DNA from 3 places in the Paenibacillus sp. sgz302115 genome. Region 3 is predicted to be linked to each of the others. Evidence: riboswitches for the same ligand, from Rfam matches in the RefSeq annotation. Region 3 holds a riboswitch; each other region holds the start of a gene.

Region 1 (7,385 bases), on a different contig from region 3:
GCAGCCTGCGGGGGGGGGTTATCGGCATCTGGGGGCTGGCCTTCAAGCCGAATACCGATGATGTCCGCGAGGCTCCGGCCCGCGAAATCATTGAGGTGCTGGTGGGCGAAGGCGCTACGGTGAAGCTGTATGATCCGATTGCTGCTGATAACTTCAGACAGCAATACGATCATCCGCAGCTCCGCTGGTGCGGGCTTCCCGAAGAAGCAGCCGAAGGCAGCGATGCCGTCTGCCTGCTGACCGACTGGAGCATGTTCAAGGAAATTGATCTGCACCGCCTCGCGGAGAGCATGCGCCGCCAGGTGCTGATCGACGGCCGCAACGTCTACTCCAAGGAGCAGATCGAAGGCACGGGCCTTGAGTACCACTCCGTCGGCCGTCCGCAAATGGGAGGCCTGAGCGGCTACTCCCCCAGCGTAGCCGGCGCGGTCTAAGCGCTCATCTCTTTGACGCTCTTGCCCCTAGCTGCCGCCCAACAAGCGGCAATGCTCGAATCTTTAGCAGGGAGCTTCGCCTGCGGGTGAAGTGAGCTAAGGTTTGATGCAAACAGGGCGCTTAGTACAACAAGCGTTCTTAACAGCTTCGGAAGCATACGCTGTCTGCGGCTTTCTACCGCTATCAGCGGCCGAAAGCCCAAACCTGCCGCCAAGCAAGCGGCAATGCCCGGATCTTTAGAAGTGAGCTTCGCCTCCGGGTGAAGCGAGCAAATAGGCTGTTAAGGGAAGGAACGGAGAGGAATTTTGGAACTGTAGGAGCGTAGCGTCCGCCGTTGTCTCCGGATTTCTACCGCTATCAGCGGTTTAAATCAGGAAATCTGGAGACAACAGCCGGCCGAAAGTCCAAACATTCCTTGCAGTGACTCCCGCAACAGCCCGGTTTTAAGCTTCTTCACACATCGAAGCCCACAATAACAATCCAATATTTTCGCGACAACATATAAATGGGAGGGTTCACTAATGAAACTGGTACTTCTATCAGGCGGTTCTGGTAAACGGCTCTGGCCTTTGTCCAACGATTCACGTTCGAAGCAATTTCTGAAGGTACTGGAAAGCCCGGCCGGTGAACCGGAATCTATGGTACAGCGTGTATGGAGACAACTGCAGGAGACAGGAATGGCGGAATCCTCCTACCTGGCTACCGGCCGCAGCCAGGTGGAGATGATTCAGAGCCAGCTCGGCGCAGAGGTACCAATCATTGTGGAGCCTGAACGCCGCGACACCTTTCCGGCCATCGCCCTGACGGCTGCCTATCTGTATTCGATGAGCGGGGTGTCTCCAAGTGAGACCGTGGCTATTCTTCCGGTTGATCCGTATGTGGAGACTTCATTTTTTGACACGGTAATCCAGCTTGAGGCAACCATGCAGGAGAGCGGCGCGAATCTAGCGCTGATGGGCGTTGTTCCTGAGCTTGCTTCGGAGAAATACGGTTACATCATTCCTACCGGCGATCAGGCGGGGGCAAGCGGCTATATGCAGGTAAGCCACTTCCAGGAGAAGCCGGACCGTGTCCTGGCCGAGGAGCTGATCAGCCGCGGCGCACTGTGGAACTGCGGCGTATTCGCTTTCCGGCTTGGATATCTGCTTGATATTCTGCAGCGGAAAGGGTTGCCTCTGAACTATGAGGAGCTGCAGAAGCAGTATAAATTGCTGTCCTCCATCAGCTTTGACTACGAAGTGGTAGAGAAGGAAGAGAATATTGTCGTACAGCCCTACGCCGGATTCTGGAAGGACCTGGGCACGTGGAATACGCTGACCGAAGAAATGAGCAGCAACCATGTGGGCAAAGGTTTTGTGACCGCCGATTCCGAAGGAACCAGCCTGATCAACGAGCTTGATATTCCAATTACTGTAATTGGAGCCAAGGACCTGATTGTCGCTGCCAGCCCGGATGGCATCCTGGTAACCCATAAAGCGGAAAGCCCGCGCATCAAGGAAGTGCTGAAGTCTTTTGAACAAAGACCGATGTACGAGGAACGCCGCTGGGGCCACTACAAGGTTATTGATTACGTGAAATATGATGAGGGCAATGAGGTGCTGACCAAGCGGATTTTCATATCCAAGGGTAAAAATATCAGCTATCAGCTCCACCACAAGCGCAGTGAAATCTGGACCATCGTCAGCGGTGAGGCGAGCATTGTGCTGAATGAGCAGAAGCATAATGTGAAAGCAGGGGACGTAGTCCGCATACCGGAAGGCACCAAACATGCGATTCTGGCTCTGACGGATGTGGAGTTTATTGAAGTCCAGACCGGCTCGGAGCTGGTGGAGGAGGACAATATTCGCATTACTCTGGACTGGGAGGATATCGCCCTGCATCAGTTCATTTCATAGGCGAATTAATCTATTTACCCAATTGTTACAAATCCAAAACAGGTATTAAGAACCATTTATTAAGAAAATTTCATTTTTACTCTAAACTATAAAATGCTAGAGACGATACTTACGGTAAGAGGGATTATTCCTTCAAAACGAAAAAGGCAAACCTATCGAAAGGTAGGGACGCAAAGCTATAGGGCCTTCGAAAGAGTGGCAGCCTGGCTACCGAAAGGAAGAAGAATGATGACAACTTACCGTAATTTTCGTTTTTTGAGTGCTGTTTTGTCCATTGCCCTGTTTATGACTGCATTAGGGATTGCGCCTGTATCCGCGAAGGCTGCCGCAAGTCCTTCAGCTCCGGTCAATCCCGACGCCTCCCCGGGGGCGGTCAAGCTGCTTAGCGATCTCTATTCCATTACAGGAAAAGGCATCATCACCGGACAGCATGACTACCTGGAGAGTCCCGATGAATTCAGCAACAAGCTTAAGGGAACAAGCGGACAATTTGCTGCCCTTCACGGCTATGAGCTGGGCGTGATCAGCGGCCAATCGGAGAGCACTGCAGCCACGCAGCGCCGGAATGTAGTGAACAGCGCGATCAACTGGTATAAAAATGGCGGAATCGTCGCTATGACCTTCCATGAGCAATTGCCCGGCACTTCATATCAATGGGCTAACGTCCAGAAGACTTTGAGCCAAGCGGACTTCGATAAGTATGTAACACCGGGAACCACTCAATACAACAGCCTGATCGCCGATCTGGACAAAGTAGCGGTCTCGCTCAAAAGCTTGCGGGATGCAGGTGTTCCAGTACTCTGGAGACCTTATCATGAAATGAACGGCAACTGGTTCTGGTGGGGTAAGAAAAATAACTTCCCCAAACTATGGAATATTATGTATGACCGCTTTGTAGGCGTTCATAAATTAAACAACCTGCTGTGGGTATGGAACCCGAATGCCCCGAATGCCTGGTCCGACCCTTATGCCCTGACTTATCCGGGCGCTGACAAGGTAGATGTTCTTGCGGCAGACATATATGATAATGATTATATGAATATTTATCATGACAGCCTGCTGAGCCTTGCTAACGGCAAACCTATTGCTATCGGTGAAAATGGTCAAATGCCAAGCACGGCAAAGCTGCAGCTATCCCAGAAAAACTGGGTATACATGATGAGCTGGGGCAAAATGCTCTACGAGAACAACAGTACCGATACTATTAAAAGCTTCATGAATGACAAATATACATTGACCCGTGACAAATACAAAGCGGGACTGACACTGACGCCAGCACCGACAGCAACACCGACGCCGACACCAACACCGACGCCGACACCAACACCGACGCCGACACCAACACCGACGCCGACACCAACACTAACACCGAAGCCAACGGCAACACCAACGGCAACACCAACGCCAGCACCTACTGTAAAGCCGACGCCAACGCCGTACAGCGATGATGCGGCACAAGCGCCAGCGCCAGTCTTGAATGGTCTTCAGGGTGAGTACTTCAAGAACATGACACTTTCAGGTACGCCTGTCCTGGTACGCAACGATGCGGCGGTCAACTTTAACTGGCGTCAGGCTGCACCTGACCCGGCGCTCGGTGTGGATGCCTTCTCCATCCGCTGGACCGGCAAGATCAAGCCTTCTTACAGTGAGACTTATCAATTCTATACCACCTCGGATGATGGTATCCGCGTCTATATTGACGGCACACCCGTAATCGACAGTTGGATGAAGCAGAGCGGAACCGAACGGACCGGAAGCATCGCCTTAAAGGCGGGTCAACTATACGATATCAAGGTTGAATATTACGAGAACGCGGGCGATGCCAATATCCGCCTGATGTGGCAAAGCCCAAGCCAGGCGAAGGTAACGGTTCCGGCCAGTGCCTTGTTTGTAAATACGCCGGCTGCCAGTGAAAGCACATCTTCATCGGAGATGGGTGCGGAGGCACCGGCAGCACCAGTACCGGCAACGACAGCAGTACCAACACCAGTATCGACACCAACGGTAATATCAACACCAGTACCAACAGCAACACCAACACCAGTACCGACGGCAACAGCAACACCAGTATCGACACCAACAGCAGCGCCAGCACCAACTACAGTACCGGTTCCGACAGCAGCGCCAACGCCGCCCGTCCTCAGTGCGCCAGCTCCGGCTGCGAACGGACTGCAGGCGGAATACTTCAATAATATGCAGCTGTCGGGTACTCCGGCATTGGTGCGCAACGATGCGGTGCTTGATTTCAACTGGCGTCTGGGCTCGCCGGACGCTGCAATCAGCAATGATTTCTTCTCTGTCCGCTGGAGCGGGAAGATTAAGCCGCTGTACAGTGAGACTTATTCTTTTTACACGACAACAGATGATGGTGTACGCGTTTGGGTCAATGGAACCCTTGTGATTGACAGTTGGACGAAGCAGAGCGGAACCGAACGTACAGGAAGCATAAGCCTGCAAGCCGGGCAGCTGTATGAACTCAAAGTGGAGTATTACGAGAATCAAGGGGATGCAAAAGCACGGCTGATGTGGGAAAGTCCGAGTCAGATTAAAGGGACGGTCCCGGCGAACGCACTTTTTCTTCCTTCCGCTTCCTAAGTGAATTACTGCTTAATTCATCACCGAACGCCGATACTGGTTAAGTCGTTACAATATTAAATCCTATAAAGCCCACTCTTAGTGGCCCTGCTTACCAGCAGGGCTACTAAGCTATAGCCGGCATTTGCCGCAGGAAGTATCGCCTGCACCAGGAGAGCATTCATGGCAGATGCGGCTGGAGAAAGGAGATTACATTGAACACTTTTCGCAAGTACCGGTTATTTACGATTTTTATTGTTATCCTTAGTCTTTCTTTAGTGCCTTGGACAGAGGCCCGGAGTCTCCCTGTATCCGGGAATGAGCTAGTTTCCGCAGAGCCGAACGCGCCTGTTAATTCTGCTGCTTCCAAGGAAGCCGCAAGTCTTCTGGATTATCTCGCCAAGCTTAGCGGCAAGGGCATCGTTTCCGGCCAGCATGATTATCTGGAGAGTCCTGATGAGTATAGCAACGCGCTTAAAAATATCAGCGGGGAGTACGCGGTACTCCATGGCTATGAGCTTGGGGCAGTTAACAACCAGCCTGCGGGAACCATTGCCCGGCAGCGCCAGGCTGTTGTAGACAGTGCGATTAGATGGTATAAGGGCGGCGGCATCGTGGCGATGACCTTCCACCAGAGTCTGCCCGGAACCTCACCCGAGTGGGCCAATGTGCGTATGAACCTGAGCCAGGAGAAGTTTGATGCTTATGTTACGCCGGGAACCCCGCAGTACAAGAGTCTGATAGCTGAGCTTGATGAAGTTGCCTTCTACCTGGGGCAGTTGCGCGATGCCGGAGTTCCGGTTCTGTGGCGGCCTTATCATGAAATGAACGGGAACTGGTTCTGGTGGGGGCAGAAGGATAATTTTGCCGAGCTTTGGAATATAGCCTACGACCGTTTGGTGAACAAGCATAAGCTGAACAATCTGCTGTGGGTATGGAACCCGAATGCGCCCAATGAATGGTCAGATTCCTATGAACCCTACTATCCCGGGGCGGGTAAGGTTGACGTGCTGGCAGCGGATATTTATAACAATGATTTCAAGCAGTCTTATTATGAAAGCTTGCTTACGCTGGCGAACGGCAAACCCATCGGCATCGGCGAGAGCGGAGAGCTTCCAGACCCTGTTACATTGTCTCAAACCCAGAGCAAATGGGTATATATGATGACATGGGGGAAAATGCTGACCGAAAACAATAATCTGCAGACCATTAAAAGCTTCATGAGCAATACACGCACCGTGTCCAGAGCCGATTATATAGCGACCCAAGGTAAACCCGTCAGTACACCAATCAATACACCCCCGATCTTAAAAAACGGCTTAACCGGACAGTATTTCAACAACGCGGACCTGGCAGGGCCTGCGGTGCTGACCCGTAATGACAAGAAGATTGATTTCAATTGGCACGGAGACTCTCCGGCGGCAGGCATCGGCAAAGATTCCTTCTCTGTTCGCTGGACGGGCAAAATCAAGCCGGTCTACAGTGAAAAGTATACCTTCATTGCATCTTCGGATGACGGTGTCCGCGTATGGATCGGCGGCAAGCTGATCATCGACAGTTGGAGAAAGCAAAGCGGCATCAGCCGTGAGGGAGACATCCTGCTTGCAGCAGGAACCTCGTATGATATTAAGGTTGAGTATTACGAGAACCGTGGTGATGCAAACATCCGCCTAATGTGGAAGAGTCCGAGCCAGAAGCTGACGGTCATTCCCCAGAACGCACTAACCTTTCCATGAACAATCGAAGCAGCAGTGAGGCCTAACAGAGCCAGAGAACAGACACCCCGGAAGAAAGTGAGGACATGGGAATGACGACTAGGACAAAACCAAACATCCGAAAGCCTCTTCGGCTAGTACTTAGATTTGCAGCACTCACCATCTTGCTTCTGTTGTCCGTCTCATTCTTCGGAGATGACGGGATGAAACAGGGCGAAGTGGAGGTAGACATGTCCAAATTGTCTGCAGCGGGTGATACTGGGCCTGAGCTGCCGAAGGGAACAATATTATGGCAGCTCGGACAGCATGACGGCTCAGACGCGGAATTTACGGACGCCGGCTCTTCGGGAGCGAAGGAGGTTATCAATGTCGCTTCTTCCACGCTGAAGGCGGCAACGCTTCAGAGCATCCCTTCGGGGCTAAGAGGCGATACGAATCCTGAACTTAGGATTACGTACAAGCTGGATAAGCTTCCGGCGAACGGAGTCTTATTTCGCGTAAGCATCCTGGATGCCTACAAATCCGTTCCGCAGATGAGCGTATTTTCGAACCGGCAGCTGTCAGGCATTATTCAAATCGCCGGTGTCTCCGGGACGGACAGCAAGTACAAATTCCGCAAAACCTATGAGCTGTACATTCCGAAGGAGCAGCTACTGGTCGGTACCAATGAGCTGAAGCTGCAGACCGCCCGGGGCATCTATTCTTCCGATATGGAGGATAAATACAATTGGTGGACCTGGGATGACCTTAGCCTGGAAGAGCTGCA
Region 2 (5,974 bases), on a different contig from region 3:
TTCACTTAAGATAGATGACCGCCGCGACAAGGTCTCTACGAGCCGCAGCAAGCTGGAGTCGGTGGAGCGCAAGCTGCTGGAGCAATAGTTCCGGGAGACTAGACCGAAGGAAGAGCGGGCAGGCTGGGGTTAAAGGCAAGGACTATGAGAGAAAGGGTTGCGTTTTTCTCCAGACGCTGTATAATGTATTTTGTTTGACAGAAAAAGTATGCTTTAAGCTGGTGTAGCTCAGGGGTAGAGCAACGCACTCGTAATGCGTAGGCCGGGGGTTCAATTCCCTTCACCAGCATCCTTAAGAATTCAATCATGGCGCGGCTTCCGGGGTTTTGGGGGTCGTGCTTTTTTTGTGGGGAAAAAATATCCATGTTATTCTGAAATACTCGAATAACATGGAAGTGAATTCAATGGGAAAAGGTATATCCCTCGAATACTTTTAGCCCTTCGGCATTTAATACTTTTTCTATTACGACCGGCTTATGTGGACTTTTTTCGATAACTTCCTTACATGAAATCATTATATTACTGCCTGCAATTTCTGCCAGCTGATCATGTGACACACTATAGACTATTTTTCCTAAATTAGACCATACCATAGCTCCTGTACACATTACGCAAGGTTCACAGCTGGTATACAAAGTATATTCATTAAGATCAAAAATGTTGTTCTCAGAGCAAAAAGTGCGTATAAGTCCAATTTCAACATGATGTGTAGGATCACAATAACTATTTATTTTATTTTCTCCATACATTACAATTTCGTTATTTTTTACTAAGATTGCACCGAAGGGTTCATTTCCCTCTTCTCTAGCCTTAAAAGCCATTTTTATAGCTACTTCAATAAATTGTTCATCGTTATTTATCATAAATAGCACCTCCTGTATAACACTACTATAACATTTAGGCGGGTGGCATTTCGCATGGCAAAATCATGGTTAGACCTTTAAAGCACAGTTTACGGACTTTCGGGGAGATTTACATATTGTTCCATATCCAATATACTAAACAGTATTGAGTTCGGAAAGTGCCGACAACAATATGGATAGGGGCGTGAAGAAATGGTGTCGCAGCCAGGTATATTTTTTGGAGGATTTAGTGTATTTGCATTCTTAGTTTGGCTGGTATGCACTGGACTAGGGATCTATGCTTTTGTTCTATTTGTGAAGCTTGCACGCAGAGGGATTGTGGCTTTGGATCTATATAATCATGCCAAAAATCTTGAAATCCGCCAGCGGTATGAGTCCGTTAATAAGGATGGTAATGATGAGCACTAAGAAAAAATCCGTAATCCTATTCACAGCTTTACTGATCTTCATGGCGGCCTTTTTGCAGCCTGGACTTATCTACGCGGCGGTTGACGGAACTGTTATCGACAGTGGAACAAAAGATAGGCTGACAGAGCAATATGGGCTTGAAAAACCGGAGCCGTCAACTTCGCCCTCCCCGGGTGGAATTGATGCGGGAACAAGCGCCCCGGCTTTATTTTTTGTTGCAATGCATAGGATGATTGTTAATCCTTATCTTTATATGATTCCAGAGCTTATACACCATTGGATTCATTGGAATGGGGGAAGCCTACATGCAGAATGAACGGGTGAAATTTATAAATCCTGAAACCTTGCCGGTATCCTCCGGGTACACGAGTGTGGTGGAAGTCAGGAATGCACGGACGCTCTATATCTCCGGACAGATAGCCATGAACAAGGATGGCCAAGTTGTAGGGGCAGGGGATCTGGCGGCACAGACAAAGCAAGTATTTGAAAATATCAAAGGCGCCTTGGAGGCTGCGGAAGCCAGCTTTGATGATGTGGTGAAATTGACGTTTTTTGTGACCGACATTTCCAAAATGCAGGTTGTCCGGGATATTCGGGACCAGTACATCAATACCCTCAATCCGCCGGCCAGCTCAGCAGTTGAAGTCCGCAAGCTGATCAGGGATGATCTGTTGATTGAGATTGAGGCCATCGCCGCCGGGAGCTTATAGAGCTTTGGATTGCATTTTTTGTTAGGGTGAGGAGGCGGCGACAATGAGATGCTTGACGATCCGGCAGCCCTGGGCGACATTGGCCGCTCTTGGAGAAAAGCAATTCGAAACCCGTTCATGGAGAACATCTTATCGCGGTGAACTGGCTATTCATGCCGGGATGGGCATAGACAAGTCCGTGTGCAGACAAGAGCCGTATAAATCGGTATTGGCCCGGCACGGATTCACCGCTGACAATCTGCCCGCCGGAGCCATTATCGCCACATGCCGCCTTACCGAGTGCCATGAGGTGACTCCTGAGAATGCCGGGGAGGGTTGGCCGGGCGGCAATGAATATATTTTTGGCGATTATGCTGAAGGGCGGTTTGCCTGGAAGCTGGAAGGTGCAGATTTGCTTGCTGACCCCATACCTGCTAAAGGACGGCTGAGTTTCTGGGAGCACCCTGTCCCGGAGAGGGAGTAGTATTCTCTTTGGGGAGCTATCCAAGCTGTTTAGTGGTATGATTGGGTTAGCTCGCGGGTAATCTTAGTATATATGTTTTGAAGCGCAGTCTTGCGCCAGGAGCTAATCCGGATACACAGGAAAGGGCGTATGCATAAGGAATGGGAAGTCTTCTTATTGCGTGGCTTTGTATGCTTTGCTTGTTTTTTACGTTTAAGGACAAGGTGAGCCGAAAAATTCTATATCCTGTAGCGCTGATTGTTATTCTTGGCTCGCTGGGCTATTGGAAGGTATTAATGTGATTGTTATCCACTTATGGTCTTGCCGGCTTTTATGGCGGGGCCTTTTTTTGTGAGAAAATAAGGCATTTAGCTGCTTCGCATCCGGGAACTGGAGATATCCAGCTTCAGGTATTTGCGCATATGGATCGTGGCCTGAGTGGCAATGATATGGTCCAGCAGCAGCATCCGCTCATGATACCCCCGGCAGACAAATTTGACCTCCATACCGTCCTCCCGCCGTAGTTGTTCGTAGACCTTGACGCCCCGTGTTCTCATTTCAGCACGCACATCACGCAGATCAGCGGTTGCCGCATTCGCGGCTGTATTAAGAACCTCTATGTAGGGGGCGGGGGTGCGCAGCTCCTTGGACAGAATGGCAGCATCGCGCTCAAAAGCCGATATAATCAGCGGCAGCATAATATAAGATTTGACCAGCGTATTGTCTGTACTCTCCACCCTATGCATGGGATTCATCACCTCATAAAGAGAACGTATATTCGCATTGTAACCCGGCCTTCAAAAAATAATCAATAGTATTTTAAAACAAGTCGATAAATGTGATAAATTTCACAATAAAATCAGAAGAATTATTTTATATTAAAATTGAAATATTAAAGATTGAAGCTTGAAAAAATAAAGCACCTCAAAAGGAGAATTGTGATGATTCATGAAGGAAGTCTCCGCCGTGGTTTGGTATTCGGTTTGCTCCTGAGTATTCCGCTTTGGGTGTCCATGATTGGCTGGATGCAACTGTTATAAAATGCAAACCCGCTATATCCGCATTGCCTGGACACGATAGCGCATATAGCATACATAGATGTCGACAAGAAGAAACGGCTTCCGTTTCTCCAGAAAGATAAGGATAATTTATGGGGTAAAACATATAAATTTTTATCTTTTGAAAAACTGCTGCCGGTAACTTTCGGCGACAGTTTTTTTGCATTATAAGGATGGTTGGACTTCACGCAGCAATGTTCGACAAATAGTTCAAAAAGACTAAATTTTAATAATGAAAATTAGTGGTTTCGAATAACGAGAAGATTACATGAAGCAGAAGAAGCTACCGGATACGCCGTTGTTGAACACTGTTTCAGACTGGATCAAGCTGGTTAATCCTTATGCATGGCGGTTTGCAGCGGATTTTCTCATCCAAGCTTCCAAAAAAATAAAAAGGAATAGATTGACAATATGGAGGTGGAGCGGCTAAACTGACATTAGGTCGAAAGTAACAAATATCATAGACTATCTGAAATTTAAAAAAATCATACGATCATGTAAAACGCAAACCGTTCGAAAGAACGGGACGCAAAGTCAGGAATCTAAAGCCTGCTAGACAGGTTATGATTGTCCGGCCGCCGTGAAGCTAACCCTTCTTGGCGGTCTTTTTGTTGTTATAGTTTTTTCTTGAAATCATAGAGTAATTAATAGGAGGTGCATGCGATTGAAGAAAAAAATGCAAAAGACGGCAGCTCTGCTATTGGCAGGAATGCTGACAGTAGGCAGTGTGATTACTGGGGGATGGGAGGTTAAAGCAGCGGCCAGTATGCCCTATACTCCTACACCGGTTTTGGGGGTAGCCGGCAATTTTAATGCTTTTATCTTTGGGGATTTTACGCAGTCATACGATCAGATTCATGGAAGGCTCGCGGCCGCAGGGAATATTACTTTGCAGGGGTACGGTGTATCCAAGGATGCCCCGGGCGGAGACGTGCTTATCGCCGGCAAGAACATTACTTTTTCGAATGGGACTGTTCATGGAACAACTGTATACGGTGGTACTCTAACGGCTGATTCAAGCACTACACTTCAGGGGGGCTCGCGAAAAGATACACCGATTGATTTCGCAGCGGAGGAGCAGTTTTTGATCGGGCGTTCGAGCGAGCTGGCCGCATTGCCGCAGACACAGCCCTTTGTCAGGGATTATGGAAAAATAACCATCAATGCCCCAAAGCCCTACAATGTTATAAATATGACTGCAGCCGATTGGGCAGCGACCAATAATATGGTGTTCAATATAACGGGGAATGCAACGGTTGTTATCAATGTAAGCGGGACCTCAGTGAAAATCCCGAGCTTTCAAATTGATGGGAGCAATCCCAATAAGGTATTATTTAATTTTTATGAAGCCACTGATTTGAAAATTGGCAACACAACCATTAATGGCACTATATTAGCGCCACGGGCCGAAGTGTACTATGATTATGCGGAACTGCACGGCACACTCATTGCAAAATCGTTCAACGGACATGTGCAGATGCACCATTATCCGTACCAGGGAACGGAACCACCTTTAACGCCAACACCAACACCGAGTGCGACACCGACACCGACGCCAACACCAACGCCGACGCCAAAACCGACGCCGACGCCGACGCCGACACCGACGGCGACGCCAACACCAACGCCGACACCGACACCAACGCCGACACCGACGCCGACACCGACACCGACACCAACACCGACGCCGACGCCGACGGCGACGCCAAAACCGACGCCGACGCCAACGGAAACGCCAAAACCGACGCCGACGCCAACACCGACGTCAACACCAACGCCGACGCCAAAACCGACGGCGACGCCAAAACCAACGGAAACGCCAAAACCGACGGCAACGCCGAAACCGACGCCGACACCAAAACCAACGCCGACGCCAAAACCGACGCCGACGCCAAAACCAACGCCGACGCCAAAACCAACGCCGACGCCAAAACCGACGCCGACGCCAAAACCGACGGAAACGCCAAAACCGACGGAAACGCCAAAACCAACGGCAACGCCAAAACCGACGGCGACGCCAACGCCGACGCCGACACCAACGCCGACGCCGACACCAACGCCAACACCAACACCAACACCAAAACCGACGCCGACGCCGACGCCAACACCAACATCGACGCCGACACCACCGCCGACGCCAAAACCGACGCCGACGCCGAAACCGACACCGACGCCAAAACCGACGCCAACACCAACACCAACACCAACGCCGACGCCGACACCAACGCCAACGCCGACACCAACGCCAACGCCAACGCCGGAGCCGACGCCAACACCAACGCCGACGCCGACACCAACACCAACGCCGACACCAACGCCGGAGCCGACACCAACGCCGACGCCGACGCCAACGCCGACACCAACACCAACGCCGACACCAACGCCGGAGCCGACACCAACGCCGACGCCGACGCCAACGCCGACACCAACGCCAACACCAACACCAACACCAACGCCGACGCCGACACCAACACCAACGCAGACACCAACGCC
Region 3 (7,385 bases):
CAGGCCGAGATTTACATAACCGGCGGGAACGGCTGGATTAACATTGACGAGGTGAGGTTGGAACGATGATCAAGAGTTTACGTGCGTCCGCAATCATTGTATTAATGCTGTTATTGTTCACGCTTCCTGTAACAAGCATTTATGCAGAAGGCAATCTATTGCAGAATCCGGGCTTTGAGGATGGGGATGATAGTGCTCCTTCGGGCTGGACCAAGGATATGTGGATCTCCGGGGACAGCTCCGGGCTGCTCTCGGTACAGTCGGAAGAGGTCCATTCCGGCAGCAAAGCGGCGGTGATTGAGAATCTGGAGCCGAATCATCTGAAATGGGTGCAGAACATTACGGTTGCGCCGAAAAGCTACTACAAGATTTCCGGTTATGTCAAAATCGTCAGCACTGCGGGCCAGGGTCTTGGCGCAAATATTTTCCCGGTAGGCATCGCCAGCGGTTATCCCGCGACCACGGATACAGCCGGAGATTGGCAGTACCTTGAATTCTACGGCCAGACTGGTCCGGAGCAAAAAACGCTCGGAATCGGCGCCGCCTTGGGCGGTTATTCCAGTCTTATTCAAGGTAAAGCCTACTTTGATGATCTGTCGGTAGAGCAAGTGGATGCTGTTCCTGACGGGGTTAGTGTCATTTCGCTCGAAGCGCAAGCAGCGGCTCAGAATGCAGGCAGTCAGGCTGCAGAGACGCCGCACAAGGTTTCTCCTGCCAAGCTGCTGCTGCTCTCGGCATTATTCAGCGTGTTTTTCGCTTTCCTCTATAATAAAGCCTTCCGCAGCAACCGTCTGCTGGGCCAGCCGGACGGCATCTATACCAGATGGCTGTATATCGTATTCGGAATAGCTTTTATTCTGCGGATTTGGATTGGTCTGACGGCACAAGGGTATCAGAACGACATGAATACCTTTATCGCCTGGGGACAGCGGCTGGTTGATCTGGGACCCGGCAAGTTTTATGAAGAGGGGTATTTTGCTGATTATCCTCCGGGATATTTGTACATATTGTATCTTCTCAGCCTGATTCGCGGGTTGTTCGGCTTTGCGCATGGCTCGGGCGGAGAGACGCTGCTCTTTAAGCTGCCGGCGATCATTTCGGATTTGGTGCTGGGCTGGCTGATTTACCGCGCAGGCCGCACGAAGCTTGGCTCCGGCATGGCTATCGGCTTAATGCTGCTGTTCCTGTTCAATCCGGCGGTGCTGATGGATTCCGCCGCTTGGGGACAAGCGGACTCCTTCTTTTTGGTATTCCTGCTACTCAGTATTATGGGCGCATCCAATAAAGCCTTTGTGAGATCGGCCATCTTTTTTGCCTTAGCCACACTGGTAAAACCGCAGGCGCTGATTTTTACCCCTGTGCTGCTGTTTGCTTTCTATCATCACCGGGCGTGGAAGCAGCTTGCGCTTGGCGCCCTTTATGGACTGGGGATCTTTGCCGTGCTGGCGGCTCCGTTCTTTTGGAATAACGGCGGACTCGGCGGACTTATAGATTTGTACAAGGGAACCTTGTCTTCCTATCCATATTCTACGGTGAATGCCTTTAATCTATATGCATTAACTGCGCCGATGTGGTCCGCGATTGATTCGATGTGGCTTGGGATCACCTATCGTACCTGGGGTTTTATTTTCATCCTGGCGGCGGTTGTCCTTGCAGCGTATTACTCCTTCAAAAAAGACCGCAAGGAGCTGTCCAAGTCCTTCTTCATCGGTATGGTTCTGATCGCAGTTGTGTTTGTGTTTGGCACGAAAATGCATGAACGGTATATGTATCCGGCGTTAATTCTAGGCCTGTTCACTTATATCGAGAGCCGGGACCGCCGGTTCCTGACAATCTTTCTTGGATTTACTTTAACGCAGTATCTTAACGTGGGTTATACCTTAGCCCATCTGAATGCTGGCAATAATCCGCCTTCGGACGGGATTGTTCTTGTGACTGCGATTGCGAACATCGCTTTGGTGTTATATATGCTGTATGTCGGGTATGCGGTGTATGTCCGTAAGGAGATCAAGCTTCTGCTCCCGCCGCCGTCAGCGGCAGAGAATCATGAGGCTGATATGGCACTTGCCGAAGGAATCCGTCCGGTTCAGCAGAGCGGCAGGGTGGGCTTGCTCAGGCTGAAGCGTAAGGACTGGATGTGGATGCTCGGCATTACCGCCGTGTATGCGGCGCTGGCTCTGTTTCATCTCGGTTCAACCAAAGCCCCGGAAACCTTATGGCAGCCTGCCGCCAGCGGTGAGAGCTTCTATGTGGACCTCGGCCAGAGCAGACAACTGGAGCGTGTAAATATATTCGGAGGAGTAGGTACCGGTAAATTCAAATTGGAATTCAGCCAGTCACCTGATTCCTGGAGCAATCCTTTGGACGTCAACGAGGATGTCGGCAATGTATTTATCTGGAAAAGCCAGCCTTTGAACGTCGCGGCCAGATACGTGAAGCTGACCGTTACCTCTCCGGGTTTTACTTTGAATGAAATGGCCTTTTACGAGCAGGGAGGAGGCAAAACACCGCTTCCGGTAGCCAGCGTCACGCCGGATGCTTCGGCAGTTGCCAAGAGAGGCGCACCGTCCAACCTGTTTGACGAGCAGTCGCTCATTCCGGAGAACTCCGGTTTCATGAACAGCACCTATTTTGATGAAATTTACCATGCGCGGACAGCCTATGAATACACACATGGCATTGTTCCGTATGAGAATACCCATCCTCCGCTCGGCAAGCTGCTGATCGCTGTAGGGATGGAGCTGTTCGGCGTCAATCCGTTCGGCTGGCGGATTATCGGTACTTTGTTTGGTATCGCCATGCTGCCGCTGATCTACATTATGGCCCTGAGGCTGTTCAAAAAGACTACCTACGCCGCGCTTGCCGCCGGATTGTTCGCACTGGATTTCATGCATTTTACCCAGACGCGTATTTCTACAATTGATGTCTACGGCGTATTCTTCATCATGCTGATGTTCTATTTCATGCAGCGCTACTACACGATGAATTTCTACCGCGTTCCGCTGCGCAAGACCTTGGTGCCGCTGTTCTGGTCCGGTCTGTTCTTCGGCATCGGGGTTGCCTCCAAATGGATTGTAATCTACGGAGGCGCGGGACTAGCGATTATGCTGGCGTTTACGCTGTTTGAGCGCTACAAGGAATACAGAGCTGCGGGGCGTGTGCTTACGGAAGGCAAAGTAGGCGACCAGGAGCTTAAGGACGCCTGCCGCAATGCGAAACAGCGCTTCTGGAAGAATACCATTGTCACACTGCTCAGTTGTGTGCTGTTCTTTGTCATTATCCCGGTAGTGATCTACAGCTTGTCCTTTATCCCTGTACTGTCTGTCTCGGCGGAGGGCTACACTATCAAAGGGCTGATCGAAGCGCAAAAGAACATGTACAATTATCACAGCCAGCTTGTCGCCACACATCCGTTTGCTTCATCGTGGTGGGAATGGCCGTTTATGAAACGTCCGGTTTGGTTCTTCAGCGGTGGCGAAGGCCTGCCGCAAGGACAGGTGAGCAGCATCGTTACTATGGGGAATCCACTGATTTGGTGGACAGGAATCTTCGCCTTGCTGGCCTCGCTTTGGTTGACAGTGAAGCGTAAAGACAAGAGCCTGTACATGATCTGGATCGGCTTCCTCTCCCAGTATGTGCCTTGGATGCTGGTACCGCGCGAGACATTCCTTTACCATTATTTCGCAATGGTGCCGTTCATGATTCTGGCAATCGTCTATATCTTGAAGCTGCTTGACAGTAAGTACCCCCAGGCAAAAACCTGGCGGTATGCATATGTCGCTGTTGCGGCGCTGCTCTTTGTAATGTTTTACCCTGTATTGTCAGGTATGCAGGTTAGCGAAGACTACGTGAAGGTGATGCTGCGCTGGTTCCCTTCTTGGGTATTCTAGCCGGCGATTCAGTTAGCACAAGCTCACAAAAAATTAGGAGGAACGACAGTGAAAGCCAGATACAGTGTAATTGTCCCCATGTTCAATGAGGAGGAAGTCATTCAGCATACGTACGAGCGTCTCAAAAAGGTAATGGACGAATGCGGCGATTCCTACGAACTGGTCTTCGTCAATGACGGGAGCCGGGACCGGACAGTCGAGATTATGCATGAGGTCAGCAGCCGTGACGAGCATGTCAAGCTGATCGACTTCTCGCGTAACTTCGGGCATCAGGTAGCGATAACGGCGGGGATGGATTATGCTGAAGGCGATGCGGTTGTGGTGATTGATGCGGATCTGCAGGATCCGCCTGAGGTCATTTTGCAGATGATCACGAAGTGGAAAGAGGGCTACGAGGTAGTCTACGCCAAGCGGCTCAAACGCCACGGAGAGACTTTTTTCAAAAAAGCAACCGCCAAGATGTTCTACCGTCTGCTCAGCAGCATGACCAGTGTGGATATTCCCACGGATACAGGGGATTTCCGCTTGATCGACCGCAAAGTGTGTGATGTAATGCGTGGCTTGAAGGAGAAGAACCGTTATGTCAGAGGGTTGGTGAGCTGGGTAGGCTTCCGGCAGACGATGGTGGAATATGTGCGTGAGGAGCGTTTTGCAGGTGAAACCAAGTACCCTTTGAAGAAAATGATCCGGTTTGCGCTGGACGGCATCACCTCCTTTTCGCATAAACCACTAAAAATTGCGTCATACGTCGGCTTTTTTCTATCGTTCTCCAGCTTTCTTTATTTGTTTTTTGTTTTGTTCCAGAAGGTGTTCACCTCTTGGACCGTCCCCGGCTGGGCCTCTATTGTGGGCGTGAATTTGCTGTTTAACGGTATTGTCCTGATGCTCCTTGGTGTGATTGGGGAATACATCGGGCGGATTTATGATGAATCGAAGGACAGACCGCTGTATATCGTGCGTGAGACCAGGGGCTACAATACAGAGGCTGACATAGAGAGCCTGGACAAGCGGAAGGAAAAGGATTATGTCAGATAAAAAGCTGAACGCGGGATTCATCCAGTTTTTAAAATTCAATGCAGTAGGCCTGCTGAACACACTGATTGATTTTGCGGTATTTACACTGCTGCATTCCCTTGGAATGATGAACACGCCGGCGCAGATTATTTCGTATAGTGCAGGTACAGCCAACAGCTTTTTTTGGAATAAAAAAGTGACCTTCCGTGACCAGGACAGGGGAAGCAAGGAAAGCTTTGACCGGATGCAGCTTGTGAGGTTTATTGTGCTTAACCTGGCTGTGCTGGGGATCTCGGTGCTGCTGATGCACTTGCTGACGGACCGTTTTGGTGTACAGGTGCTGATTGCCAAAGTGCTGGTCACCTTCGTGACCGTAATTATCAATTTTTTTGGAAGCCGCAAATGGGTATTCTGAGGTTATCATAACTAAACGGAGGTGATGTTCATGCGTAAGTTCTCTTTTCTGCTTATACTTGCGGGGATTCTTATCATGCTGTATCCAAAAGCGAACGAGTGGTACAACGATTGGGAGCAGCAGAAGCTGCTGGAAGAAGCCGAACAGGCCTATAGTGAAGTTACGCCCGCTCCGCCGTCAGGGTCAGACCTGAGCAAGCCCTATGCGGCAGTCACCAAGCTGCTGTCAGAGGAATCATCCACGAATGAACAGGCTGAAGCAACTGAATCGCCAGCTCCGGACATCCAGGTAGGCGGCAAGATCATCGGAATTATCCAAATTGACAAAATCGACCTGAAGCTGCCTATCCTTGAAGGGGCAACCAAAGCCAACATGAAGCACGCCGCCGCCCATATGAAGGAGACAGCTCCGATCGGCGAGGTTGGCAATGCCGCAATTGCAGCCCACAGATCAAGAACAACGGGGAGACTCTTCAATAGATTGAATGAAGTTGAGATCGGTGACACCATTTCCGTCAAAACAAGCGAGCAGGATTTCAAATACGTCGTTTATGATATCTCTATCGTGGAGCCTACAGACATTTCCGTGCTAAATGGGCATAACGATGACAAAATACTCACCCTGATTACATGCGATCCATTGGTCAATCCAACCCACCGGCTGATCGTGCATGCTAAGCTAGTTATATAAAAATTCAACTAAAAATAGTGAGAATCTAGTGATTTGGGTCTTGAATATAGAGATAGATATGGTACTATATAACTATAAAAGCTAAACACGATAACGGCAAACCTATCGAAAGATAGGGACGCAAAGCTAAAGGGCCTTCCCGTAAGGATGGCAGCCAGCTACCGAAAGGAGTTTTATCCATGAAGAAATTCTTTTTTACATTACTAACATTGTTTGTAGTTGCTACTTCCGTTCAAGCAGGATCTGCTGAAGCCGCAAGCACGGACACCGGCTGGTTGAATACAGCGCAATTGGATCAGGGTGTTATCTCGGTATCCTATGCCGTCCCTAAGGACAAGCGTGTCAAGCTTATGATCACCAAAGACAACAACAGCTACACTTACAACCTTTATGCCTCCAGACAAACCGAAACGTTCCCGCTGCAGCAAGGTAATGGTTCTTATAAAGTATCTGTACTTGAGAACACCACCGGCAACAAATACAAAGTGATTTCTTCCGAAACCGTAGATCTCAGTCTGAGCAATGCAAATGCCGTATATCTGGGCTCCGTACAGAACGTGAAATGGAGTTCTTCCGATACAACAGTTCTGAAGGCTAAGCAACTAACGCAAGGTCTGACAACTGATGAAGCAAAGGTAAAAGCGATATACAACTATATTGTGTCTAACGTAAAATACGACTACACCTTGGCCTCCAATGTTTCAACAGATTACATCCCTAACAATGACAATACACTCCTCACCAAAAAGGGAATCTGCTACGATTACGCTTCATTGTTTGCTACCATGCTTCGCAGTGAAGGCATCCCTACTAAGCTGGTTATGGGGAACTCAAGCTACGTTACTACCTATCATGCTTGGAACGAAGTCTTCCTTAATGGTAAATGGGTAATTATTGATACGACTGTAGATGCAGGATTGGCGAAGAACAGCCAGACAGCAGGATTGACTAAAGATGCAAGCAAATATACTGCAGCTAAGTTCTACTAAGAACAAGCAGTTGTTTTCATAATCTAGCCTAATTCATAGATAACCCGCTTAAATATTAAGTGGGTTATTTTTCTTTGTTTATAGGGGTTGCTTTTTCATAGGGTTATGAGGTATTATGATTAAGCGTTGTTAGAGCGCGGCAAAAGTTAATAAGAAATAGCTGAATAAGTTGTTTCGAAAAAAACTGTTGCGTTTCTGAAATCAATGTGATATATTATAAGAGTTGCTGCTGACGAGAATATCGTCGCCAACAACGAGCTTGATCTTTGAAAACTGAACAACGAGTGAGTATCGGAAATCACGCAAGTGACTTCCAAAATTGAGAATGCAAATTCTCGTCAGATGTTTCAAAATGAGCGAATCGCTCTTTTCAATAACCTTATTGGA

The links. A riboswitch is a leader RNA that binds a small molecule or an ion and turns the genes downstream of it on or off. The one in region 3 is predicted to bind cyclic di-GMP.
Region 1: linked by a shared signal. The riboswitch ahead of AC0LWN_RS26025 (PA14 domain-containing protein) and the one ahead of AC0LWN_RS32390 (transglutaminase-like domain-containing protein) in region 3 are both predicted to bind cyclic di-GMP.
Region 2: linked by a shared signal. The riboswitch ahead of AC0LWN_RS29715 (choice-of-anchor A family protein) and the one ahead of AC0LWN_RS32390 (transglutaminase-like domain-containing protein) in region 3 are both predicted to bind cyclic di-GMP.

The regions. Positions count from the first base shown of each region.
Region 1 covers NZ_JBVYOK010000019.1:87,437-94,821, reverse strand. The annotation lists gene AC0LWN_RS26035 (UDP-glucose dehydrogenase family protein) at 1-434, shown strand, start outside; gene AC0LWN_RS26030 (sugar phosphate nucleotidyltransferase) at 957-2,330, shown strand; cyclic di-GMP riboswitch class I at 2,466-2,545, shown strand; gene AC0LWN_RS26025 (PA14 domain-containing protein) at 2,559-4,925, shown strand; gene AC0LWN_RS26020 (glycosyl hydrolase) at 5,120-6,640, shown strand; gene AC0LWN_RS26015 (discoidin domain-containing protein) at 6,823-7,385, shown strand, end outside.
Region 2 covers NZ_JBVYOK010000029.1:56,636-62,609, forward strand. The annotation lists gene AC0LWN_RS29675 (MTH1187 family thiamine-binding protein) at 1-88, shown strand, start outside; tRNA gene AC0LWN_RS29680 (tRNA-Thr) at 218-289, shown strand; gene AC0LWN_RS29685 (nucleoside deaminase) at 402-863, opposite strand; gene AC0LWN_RS29690 (hypothetical protein) at 1,056-1,271, shown strand; gene AC0LWN_RS29695 (hypothetical protein) at 1,261-1,587, shown strand; gene AC0LWN_RS29700 (RidA family protein) at 1,577-1,981, shown strand; gene AC0LWN_RS29705 (ASCH domain-containing protein) at 2,025-2,444, shown strand; gene AC0LWN_RS29710 (YhjD family protein) at 2,792-3,169, opposite strand; cyclic di-GMP riboswitch class I at 3,975-4,064, shown strand; partial or broken gene AC0LWN_RS29715 (choice-of-anchor A family protein) at 4,146-5,974, shown strand, end outside.
Region 3 covers NZ_JBVYOK010000044.1:75-7,459, reverse strand. The annotation lists gene AC0LWN_RS32415 (glycosyltransferase family 39 protein) at 1-69, shown strand, start outside; gene AC0LWN_RS32410 (phospholipid carrier-dependent glycosyltransferase) at 66-3,890, shown strand; gene AC0LWN_RS32405 (glycosyltransferase family 2 protein) at 3,939-4,925, shown strand; gene AC0LWN_RS32400 (GtrA family protein) at 4,915-5,319, shown strand; gene AC0LWN_RS32395 (class D sortase) at 5,350-6,009, shown strand; cyclic di-GMP riboswitch class I at 6,095-6,175, shown strand; gene AC0LWN_RS32390 (transglutaminase-like domain-containing protein) at 6,189-6,998, shown strand; partial or broken rRNA gene AC0LWN_RS32385 (16S ribosomal RNA) at 7,378-7,385, shown strand, end outside.